3 regions of the Ercella succinigenes genome follow, and region 2 is predicted to be linked to each of the others. Evidence: riboswitches for the same ligand, from Rfam matches in the RefSeq annotation. Region 2 holds a riboswitch; each other region holds the start of a gene.
The links. Region 2 has a riboswitch for cobalamin ahead of tsaA (tRNA (N6-threonylcarbamoyladenosine(37)-N6)-methyltransferase TrmO). Riboswitches for the same ligand answer to the same signal wherever they lie in the genome.

Region 1 (3,209 bases), on a different contig from region 2:
TATCGCTATAACTTGTAATTTCGTCATCTGTATAGACTAAGCTAGAGCCATTGGAGTTGCCGCTGAAACCGCCTCCCTCCATACCGTTTCTGTCTGGTATATTAAAATCACCATCTTCGGGAAACATGAATTTATCTTCACCAATTATACCTTGTTTGTTGTCATCTGGCATTTGTCTGTCAGTGTCATCTGGCATTTGCCTGTCAGCACCATCTGGTATCTGCATTTCGCCACTGGAAGGAAAATTTTTATCCATATCGCCAGCAACGCCCATATTTTCAAATTGACTGCTTTCAGGTTTATACAGATTGCCGCTGTCTTCTCCATAATTACGTGTCAGAAAGGAATCACCAATTTCTTCTATTGCGATATAAAGACCATAGTATTCATTATTAATGGATAATGCCACAAAACTTACAAGAGGCGATGCTACACCACTTTCAGCCATAATGCGGTAGCTAAGATAATCTTTTAAGTAGGTGGCATCACTGTATAAATTATTTAAATGAAGTGTATCCAGACCGTCATATGTCTGTCCATCTATAAATTTATCAAATTTAATTTTAAAGCTATAGCGTTCAGAATTTGTATTTGCAACTTGAGAGAGAGAGGTGTTTCCTTTTGTTGCAAAAGATACTTCATTAACTTCTGTGCCGTCAAGAGTAACCGTTGTTGAATATTTTGTTTTCTCAGTAGGGTTTTCTAACAAATCTATCCAGTCATCTTCTGAAATTTCAACATTGATTTCGTGAACGAAACTGGTATCAAAGAGAGTTTCTGCATACTCTATTGATAGTAAGTTATTATTATCTTGGTTTTGTGAATCATTGATAGTAGTATTGCAGCCAATCAAATTTACTACCAGTAAAATAATAAATATAAAAGAGAATGTTTTTTTCATCAAAGAGGCCTCCTGATTAAACTTTTTGGTCTGTTAAAGTAACATTAGTATAGAAATTACATTTTGATTATCTTTGACGAAAGTGATAGCTATATGATACTTATGTGAAATTTACCAAATAAAATAAACAAACAAAATAATTAACAACAAAATTTTTCTAAAGAAAACAAATTATTGTATTTATAAAATGATTAAAGGTGATATAATCACGTTGTAAAAAGTAAATAAGAATTGTCAGTGTTGATTATTTGGCTTGTAGTAATAATTTTTTGATTATAAAAAAGATTAGGACATTCTGAATAATCAATGAAAAGGGAAGCAGGTTAGAATCCTGCACGGTCCCGCCGCTGTGATTCCTGGGATTTTTCTTTTATGCCACTGGTTTTTACTGGGAAGGTAAGAGAAATCTGCTATCAGGATAAGTCAGAAGACCTGCTGATAATAAGAAAGTCATTTTTTGCGGCGAACAAAAAATGATTACCATGTTTGTCATGGGCATTGCTGTAAAAACGGGCGGCAGAAAAGCAAAGGAGGCTTTACTGTGAACCTGTTTTTTATTTCTGCAATGCACATCATGGAAGGTTTTTTATCTCCATTCTGGTCTCTCTTATGGACTGCTGTAGCTATACCGTTTATAGTATGGGGATTATACAGCATTTCAAGCAAAATCAGGCATAATCCCAAATTACTAATGCTGCTTGCTCTCACCGGTGCATATACTTTTGTTCTCTCTGCTCTTAAAATTCCATCTGTAACCGGAAGTTGCTCTCATCCAACCGGCACAGGACTTACTGCCGTACTTTTTGGTCCAGCAGCTGCTGCGGTAGTAGGTCTTGTTGTTTTACTATTTCAAGCAATTTTACTTGCACATGGTGGATTAACAACTTTAGGTGCTAATACTTTCTCTATGGCAATAGCAGGACCTTTTGTTGCCTATGCCTTATTTCGTTTAATTGCCAAAAACGCTAATGGGAAAAAACTTTTAGTAGCGGTCTTTGTAGCTGCATCAGCTGGGGATCTCATAACCTATGTAGTAACTTCAGCACAACTTGCTTTAGCTTATCCATCGGCAGAGGGCGGTTTTTTGGCTTCATTTGCCCGCTTTGGTTCGGTATTTGCATTTACACAGATACCAATAGCAATAATTGAAGGAATACTTACAGTAATTATTTTTAATTATATTTACCAATATAACAAAGAAGAACTTAAAGACCTCAAGGTAATAAGTCTTAAAGTATGAGCTCCATGAAAGGCGAGGTTACAAAATGAAAAAATCTACTTTATTTATTTTAATAGGAATAATAATTCTAATAACTGTTTTACCTCTTATTATATCTGGTATAACTGGAAATGGTGCTGAATTTGAGGGAGCAGACGGTCAGGCCGAAGATGTAATAGCAGAGATTGCTCCAAACTATGAACCATGGTTCGAAAGTCTTTATGAACCGGCAAGTGGTGAAATAGAAAGCTTATTATTTGCATTACAGGCTGCAATCGGAGCTGCTCTCATAGGTTATTATCTTGGTAGTCGTGGCAGATTAAAAACCGCAAAAGCAAATGCTGATTGATCAACTGGCATGGGGAAGTCTTTGGAGAGATAAATCAGTAGGGAAAAAAATACTGATAACGTTAATTATTATTTTTCTTGCTTTTATAATAAAAAATATTTATTTGTATTTAGTGTTATTTCTTATGCAAAATATGATTTTATTTTTTGCTCTTAAAATAACAGGTAAAAATATTATTAAGCTCTGGAGATTTCCTTTTGTTTTTATATTGATGGGAGTTGTTCCTCTTTTGGTTGAAGGTAGCAGCAAGGAGGCCTTGTTTTCTTTTCAAATAACCCTGATAAATGTTCCTGTAATTAAAAATATTATCGGAAGAGCCATATGTGCTTATGGGGGAATAATGTTTCTTGCTATTACCACTCCTTTTAGTGATTTACTTGATCAGCTAACAAGATGGAAATTCCCTAAATTGTTATTATCTTTAATTGCTATAATTTACAATCAGATATTTATAGTACTTACATCTTTTGCAAAAATTATTTCTTCATCTGATTTACGATTAGGGTATTCAAGCATAGTTAAAACTATAAAAACACTGGGTATGGTAATGGGAAGTGTTTTAAGTTGTTCAATGAAAAAAGCACAGACAATGAGTCAGTCCCTGGAGTGCCGTTTTTATGATTCAGATAAAAATAATACTTGGCCACTTGAGAAAATAAATTTAAAAGAGTGGACAGAAAAGGAGAGTATATGAAAATGGAAATACAATTCACAGATGTTTCATATACTTATCCTGACAA
Region 2 (3,209 bases):
CATGTTTAGCAATGTCCAGATCATGAGTAACAAGAACAAGTGTCTGCCCATATTTCTTACAACAGGCAATAATTAATGAAATAACTTCTTGCCCTGTCTTTGAGTCAAGATTGCCGGTTGGCTCGTCAGCTAGAATAACAGCAGGCTTCATTATAAGAGCACGCGCTATTGCTACTCTTTGTTGTTGACCGCCAGACAGTTGATGCGGAAAATGTGTCATTCTATCTTCTAGCTTCAACGCAGAAACAATCTCTTCAAAATATTCTAAATTAGCCTTTTTACCGTCAAAAATAAGAGGCAGCAAAATATTTTCCCTAACAGTTAGTTCTGGCATCAGGTTATATGCTTGAAATATTATCGATACCTGCTGGCGTCTGAATTTTGCCAGATCTTTTTCCTTCATAACATTTATTTCTAGATCGTTGAAATAGTATTTACCTTCTGTGGGGCAATCTACAGTCGATAACATGTTAATCAAGGTTGTTTTACCGCAACCGCTTTTACCCATAATGGCTACTTGTTCATTTGTGTCTATGTCTAAGTTTAATTCGTTTATAGCCATGACCTTTGGCTCTGTTTCTCCATATGATTTGGTGATGTTTTCCAATCGAATCAACATATGTCCTCCTTAGATTACTGAGAACCCGGATTACAATCCGAGCTCTCATAGATCATATTATGTCATGCTATTTATAATCCCAAGATCCAGAGGTTGTATCTGCAATTCCGATAGTGTTTGTCCACATTTCTATCCAAACTAATTGCCCAGAGTACAAATTAACACCAGTATATGCTCCTAACCAAGTTGATGAACCTTTAGGTGCTGAAACAATAGGATTACTGTAAATCATTTGACCATCGCCAATTCGGGCTTTAGTTCGACATTTAATAGCTTTCAAAACACCTGTTTCATAATCAGGATGTATGTATGACCCATTTGTATTAGTAGTTTTTGAAACTGGTCCGATTAATACAACAGAACCGTTTCCAGGTAATGATCTTGAGAAATAAGCTGTTCCAGCGGAAACAAGGGATGAAATAACTCCTATCGTCAATAAAACAATTAACAAACATGCTCCTATCTTTTTCATAATCGTATCCTCTTTTCATTTTGATTTTAGTCTCTTATTTCTTTTCCAAAAACACTCACTCATTGCGCAAAAAGTAAACAGCTTAATTTATCAATAAACAACAAACCGGTTTCGTTTCGATACTTCAACTCTATCACACAAAAAAAAAAATGTAAACTAATAACAAAGATAACTAAGATAACAATTACAAATAATTCACATAAATATTTTCATATTTATCTATTCATACTTCAAAACAATATCAGCGTTATTAATAGGGTACATAAATTCCAGGATCGTGTATCTGATATTCAGTTTGTATTTATCTGCTCCGATTAATATTGACAAAAAAAATACAACATGTTAACCTTTTGCAATAATTTAATATTATTCAAGTGTTCCATATGGCGTCAAGCTTTATGGAAAGAATAGTGAATCGGGTGAAAATCCCGGACGGTACCGCCGCTGTAAGCGTTGAAGATAGTAGCTCATGATGAAAGTCAGTCACTGGGAACCCGGGAAGGCCGAGCACTGTTGCCGGAGATAATCTCCACAGACGCAAGTCAGAAGACCTGCTTGAGTATGTTGCATTGCCTGCGATTACAGGCTTTTGCTTGTTTTTCACGGAAATACGGCTGTGGCTTTTGCCACAGTTTTTTTGCGTTTAAACAGTTTCGCTAATATCTGCTGAAAACAGCTCTAAGAAAGGATTAATATATGAATATCAGTATCAATATCATAGGAAAGATTCACAGTCCATATGGAGATAGATTGTCTGCTCCAAGGCAGGGATTTCTTTCTGAAGAAAAAGTAAAAATTGAGATTTTCCCTGAATTTGCAGAAGGTCTGCACACACTTCAACCTGATCAGAAAATCGTTGTACTTTATTGGGCAGATAAGGCTGATCGAAATATTTTACAAACAAAAACACCTTTCGGGCCGGAAATAAAAGGTGTTTTCGCTACACGATCCCCGGCGCGACCTAACCCTATAAATTTATGCGAAGCGGAAATAACTTCTATAGAAAACAATATTTTGTTTGTAAAAGGGTTGACGCACTAGATGGTAGTCCCCTGCTGGATATTAAATCATTAATAAGACGGGAAAAAAGCAAAGCAAATAGACAAGGCAAATCCTGCACCGGCATTCAGTCCCATCAAACCGGAATCCGCCATAGGATTACGAGTTATCCCTTGCATAATGGAACCAGCCACAGCCAAAGACGGTTTAACGGCAATGGCGCAGTTGGTTCTGCCAACGGTATTAGCAATAAATATATTGAAATAATCATCACACCATAAGGTACAGATACAACCAAACTATCAAGAAAATTCCATAAAGTTAAACCGATATATTTTTTGTTTCACCAAAAGTTATGGTTTTGAACCATTCCCTGAACTTTTTCATATTAATTGTTCTCCCTTCCGAATCGTCCAACTATCCCTCCGCTCATTGGCGGCAATCATATTATCATAAGGCTTGCTGGATTTTCACTTCATTTTCTGCATCTGCATAAGCTGTAGCCTCATCAAGAATTACAATTGGTGTGTCCTTGAGAAAAACTCGCGCAATTGCTATGCGTTGCTTTTCGCCGCCGGAGCCGTGGTATAGTGCAAAAGAAGCTCCCGAATTACTCCGTAAATTGTGAAAAAAGGAACAAGTCTTGCTGCTGAAGATACCCCGGACAGAAGACAAGCAACTATTAGTTTATTCTTTTTTTGTCCAGCTAATTCAAAAAGTCTGGAAATGCCTGTTTTTTCTTTTTGTACCTTATTTCTTTTATTCATTTTTATCTCCTTTCAAAAAACAAGTTAGGCATGGCTGACTGCGCACCAAAAAAATTTCTCTTATTAACCTTGTTCGAAAATAAGAGAAAACAAAAGACTGTATAGATGGTTCAAAGTTCTATCAAAAGCGTCTGCATGCAGGGTTCCTTTATTGAACATCGCAATAGCCATAAGCTTAACCAGATTGGCAACCACTTTATAGTCTATATCCTGCCGAATACCTTCGATATGATCAAATAAGCCACGCATAACGACAGATTCTGCATCAGGATTAATTTGGTATTCCTCAGGTAAAGCTGCACATAATTTAGCCTCATCTTCTGCTGTTAGATACTGATAAATGCTGTCTTTG
Region 3 (3,209 bases), on a different contig from region 2:
GAAGATAATCAACAACAACAAGTCCAAGTTTATTATCCAATTTAAGCTGACGGCATTTTGACATCATTTCCAAAACACTGGTGCCTGATCTATCATCAATAAATACGGGGGCAGAGTAAAGCGGGGGCAAAGCCTTTGCTATTTTATCCCAGTCTTCACTTTGCAATTCTCCTGTTGTAAGTGATTTTGCATTAACAAGAGATTGTGCGCTAAGCATACGATTACCAATTTCTTCTTTAGACATTTCAAGACTAAAAATAGCGGCAGGAACATTATATAATGTAGCCGCTTTTTGAGCTATATTTAGAGCAAAAGCAGATTTACCCATAGCAGGTCTGGCAGCAACAATAATCAAGCCGCCTTCACGAAGTCCGCCAAGAGAACGATCAAGACTGGGAAAACCTGTCATCACATGTCTTTCATGTACTTTACCTTCTGCCATTGAAGCTAGTTCATTTACAGTTCTGCCCATGATATCTTTTAAGCTTTCAAAACCAGAGCTGTCTCTGTTTTCCCTGATTTCATAAATTCTTTTTGCGGCAATGTCAAGCAGAAGATCAGCCTGATCGCCATCCTCAAAGCAAAGACCTGTTACCTCATCCATCGCAGAGATCAATCTACGTAAAACAGATTTCTGTCTGACCAGATCAGCATAATGTGCGGCATTAGAAATAATAGGCACCTGATCCGGCAGGGAACCTACATAACTTAATCCTCCTGCTTTTTCCAGCAAGCCTTTGCTTTCCAGCATATCTGTTACGGTTAAAATATCTACCGGCTTACTCGCCAGATAGAGCTCTGTAATTGTCTCATATATAAGAGCATGATCCGGCCTGTAAAAATCATCAGGACGCAGCACAGCTGTTATTTCAGCCAAGGCACGCTTTCCTGTCATTGCAGATCCCAAAACAGATTGCTCTGCCTGAAGATTATGAGGCGGTATACGCCCGGCAACTCTGACAGGAGTTTCGGCGTTTTTGGTTGACATAAATATTAAGCCTCCAGATTATCAACTTTTTGTTCAGGATAAAGCAACTACTTTTATACCTATTTTAACGGTTACCTGCTGATGAAGCTTCACTTCAGCTTCAAAATCTCCAAGGTTTTTTATCTGTTGCTTAAAGTTAATATTTCTTTTATCTACCTTATATCCTTCTTTTTCCAGCAGATTAGCAATATCCATTGAAGTTATAGCACCATACAGGCGACCACCTTCCCCTGATTTTGCCGGCAAAGAAAATATTTTATCTTTAAGTTTGGCTCCTACTTCCTTTGCCTCTTCAAGATTACGTGCTGCCTTTGCTGCTTCTGCCTTCTTTTTATTCTTTACTGAATTAAGATTGGCTGGTGTAGCTTCAAGCGCCAGATTCTTTTTAAAGAGAAAATTTCTTGCATATCCATCGTTCACTTCAACAATATCATCTGCTTTACCATGACCTTTTACGTCTTGTAAAAGTATAACTTTCATAAAAACAACCTCCGATTTTAGACTAACCTTTATTCTATCACATCTTTAAGTTTTAAGTCATTGTAATACTTTCTATTTGCACAAAACAAAAAAATTGCAATTACTTACTTTGCACAAAAATTTGCTAAAAATAGCAAATATGAAATTGTATAATAATTGCCTTTATGCTAAACTCCTGTCAAAGTGAATAGTATGTGTTTGCACGCAATGCGCTGGTATATATGCCAGAGGAACTCGGATGAAATTTCCGGACTATCCCAGTAACCGTGAAGCTGACAAAACGGCAAAAGCCACTGCCTTAGCAAGGTGGGAAGGTGCCGAAGTAGGATGAAGCAAAGTCGGGAAACATGCAATCACATTATACTCCTGGGGTTGAGAAGGTTTTTAACTTTATTTTTTAAAAGCTCCTCGGATTTTCTGTGGAGCTTTTTGCTTCCTTGGATACTATTCACAAAATTTAAGGAGGAAACTATATGAACAAAAAGAAATTTATTTCAATGATGCTCGCTTTGCTGATGGTGTTTGCTGTTTTTACTGGTTGCGGCCAGTATACTACAGTTGAAAATACCACCACAACTGCAGAAAAAACCACTACAACTATAGAAAAAACCGAAGCAACAACAGAACCGGCTGCTGACATAACTGAAGCAGAGTCTGATGTTCTCTCATTCATGGATATGAAAGGCAGAGAAATAAAACTTAATGATACTGCCAAGAGAATAGTTGCTCTGACAGCTGCTGATTGTGAAATACTATATGCGATTGGCGCGGGAGAAACACTTGTGGGACGTGGTGAATATTGTGATTATCCTGCAGAAGTACTAGACGCACCGGCTGTACAGTCTGGAAATGAAACTAATATTGAACAGATTATCGCACTTGAACCGGATATTATATTGATGGGAACAATGGCACAGACGCAAGAGCAGATTGACGCACTTGAAAATGCAGGTATATTGGTTGTCGTAAGTGATGCTCAGGACATAAACGGAATCTATACAGCTATTGAATTAATAGGAAAAGCCACAGGTCAAAACGACAATGCAGCCGATTTAATCGCTAAGATGAAAACTGATTTTGCGGAAATAAAGACTGCGGCAGAAGAAAAATCAACTGCCGATTCAAAATCAGTATATTTTGAAGTTTCTCCTTTGGAATGGGGATTATGGGCTGCCGGCAAAGATACGTTTATGCATGAAGCTGCAGAAATGATCGGTCTGGAAAATACTTTTGCCGATGTTAACCAGTGGGGAGAAATATCTCAAGAACAGGTAATTGAGAGAAACCCTGATTATATCGTAACAATCACCATGTATTTTGGAGAAGGACCTCTTCCTGAAGAAGAAATAATGAGCAGAGATGGCTGGGCAAGTATCACAGCAGTTTCAGAAAAACAGGTTTTTAACGCTAATTCTGATGAGCTTTCAAGACCAGGCCCAAGATTGGTTGATGGCGTAAAATCGCTGTTTGATTTCGTTTACGGAGAATAAATGAAAAAAAGAGATAGTTTCACAATTATTGAATATATTATTTCTATTTGCATAGTAATTTCTATTTTTATTCTATGTGTGTTCGCAGGCAGTGTAAATATTGCGATCAAAGACACTTTTTCTGTCTTGATGGATAAAATAACCGGCAATGCTACTGTAAGCAGCAATACTGTTTCTATCATCTATAATGTCAGACTACCCAGAGTGATTAATGTTGCGCTTGTTGGCGCAGCATTATCGCTTTGTGGAGC

Region 1: it holds a riboswitch for cobalamin, as region 2 does, so the genes downstream of both, AC0KSB_RS08940 (energy-coupling factor ABC transporter permease) here and tsaA (tRNA (N6-threonylcarbamoyladenosine(37)-N6)-methyltransferase TrmO) in region 2, are expected to answer to the same signal.
Region 3: it holds a riboswitch for cobalamin, as region 2 does, so the genes downstream of both, AC0KSB_RS13640 (ABC transporter substrate-binding protein) here and tsaA (tRNA (N6-threonylcarbamoyladenosine(37)-N6)-methyltransferase TrmO) in region 2, are expected to answer to the same signal.

The regions. Positions count from the first base shown of each region.
Region 1 is NZ_CDHP01000040.1:42,942-46,150, reverse strand. Features, by position in the region: gene AC0KSB_RS08945 (CotH kinase family protein) at 1-901, opposite strand, end outside; cobalamin riboswitch at 1,162-1,355, shown strand; gene AC0KSB_RS08940 (energy-coupling factor ABC transporter permease) at 1,467-2,141, shown strand; gene AC0KSB_RS08935 (energy-coupling factor ABC transporter substrate-binding protein) at 2,167-2,469, shown strand; gene AC0KSB_RS08930 (energy-coupling factor transporter transmembrane component T family protein) at 2,459-3,163, shown strand; gene cbiD (cobalt-precorrin-5B (C(1))-methyltransferase CbiD) at 3,166-3,209, shown strand, end outside.
Region 2 is NZ_CDHP01000020.1:76,035-79,243, forward strand. Features, by position in the region: gene AC0KSB_RS05660 (ABC transporter ATP-binding protein) at 1-619, opposite strand, end outside; gene AC0KSB_RS05665 (hypothetical protein) at 687-1,091, opposite strand; cobalamin riboswitch at 1,447-1,664, shown strand; gene tsaA (tRNA (N6-threonylcarbamoyladenosine(37)-N6)-methyltransferase TrmO) at 1,788-2,132, shown strand; partial or broken gene AC0KSB_RS05675 (iron chelate uptake ABC transporter family permease subunit) at 2,171-2,296, opposite strand; partial or broken gene AC0KSB_RS05680 (ATP-binding cassette domain-containing protein) at 2,544-2,669, opposite strand; gene AC0KSB_RS05685 (hypothetical protein) at 2,645-2,857, opposite strand; gene AC0KSB_RS05690 (TetR/AcrR family transcriptional regulator) at 2,921-3,209, opposite strand, start outside.
Region 3 is NZ_CDHP01000063.1:79,168-82,376, forward strand. Features, by position in the region: gene dnaB (replicative DNA helicase) at 1-988, opposite strand, end outside; gene rplI (50S ribosomal protein L9) at 1,022-1,468, opposite strand; cobalamin riboswitch at 1,650-1,837, shown strand; gene AC0KSB_RS13640 (ABC transporter substrate-binding protein) at 1,942-2,958, shown strand; gene AC0KSB_RS13645 (FecCD family ABC transporter permease) at 2,959-3,209, shown strand, end outside.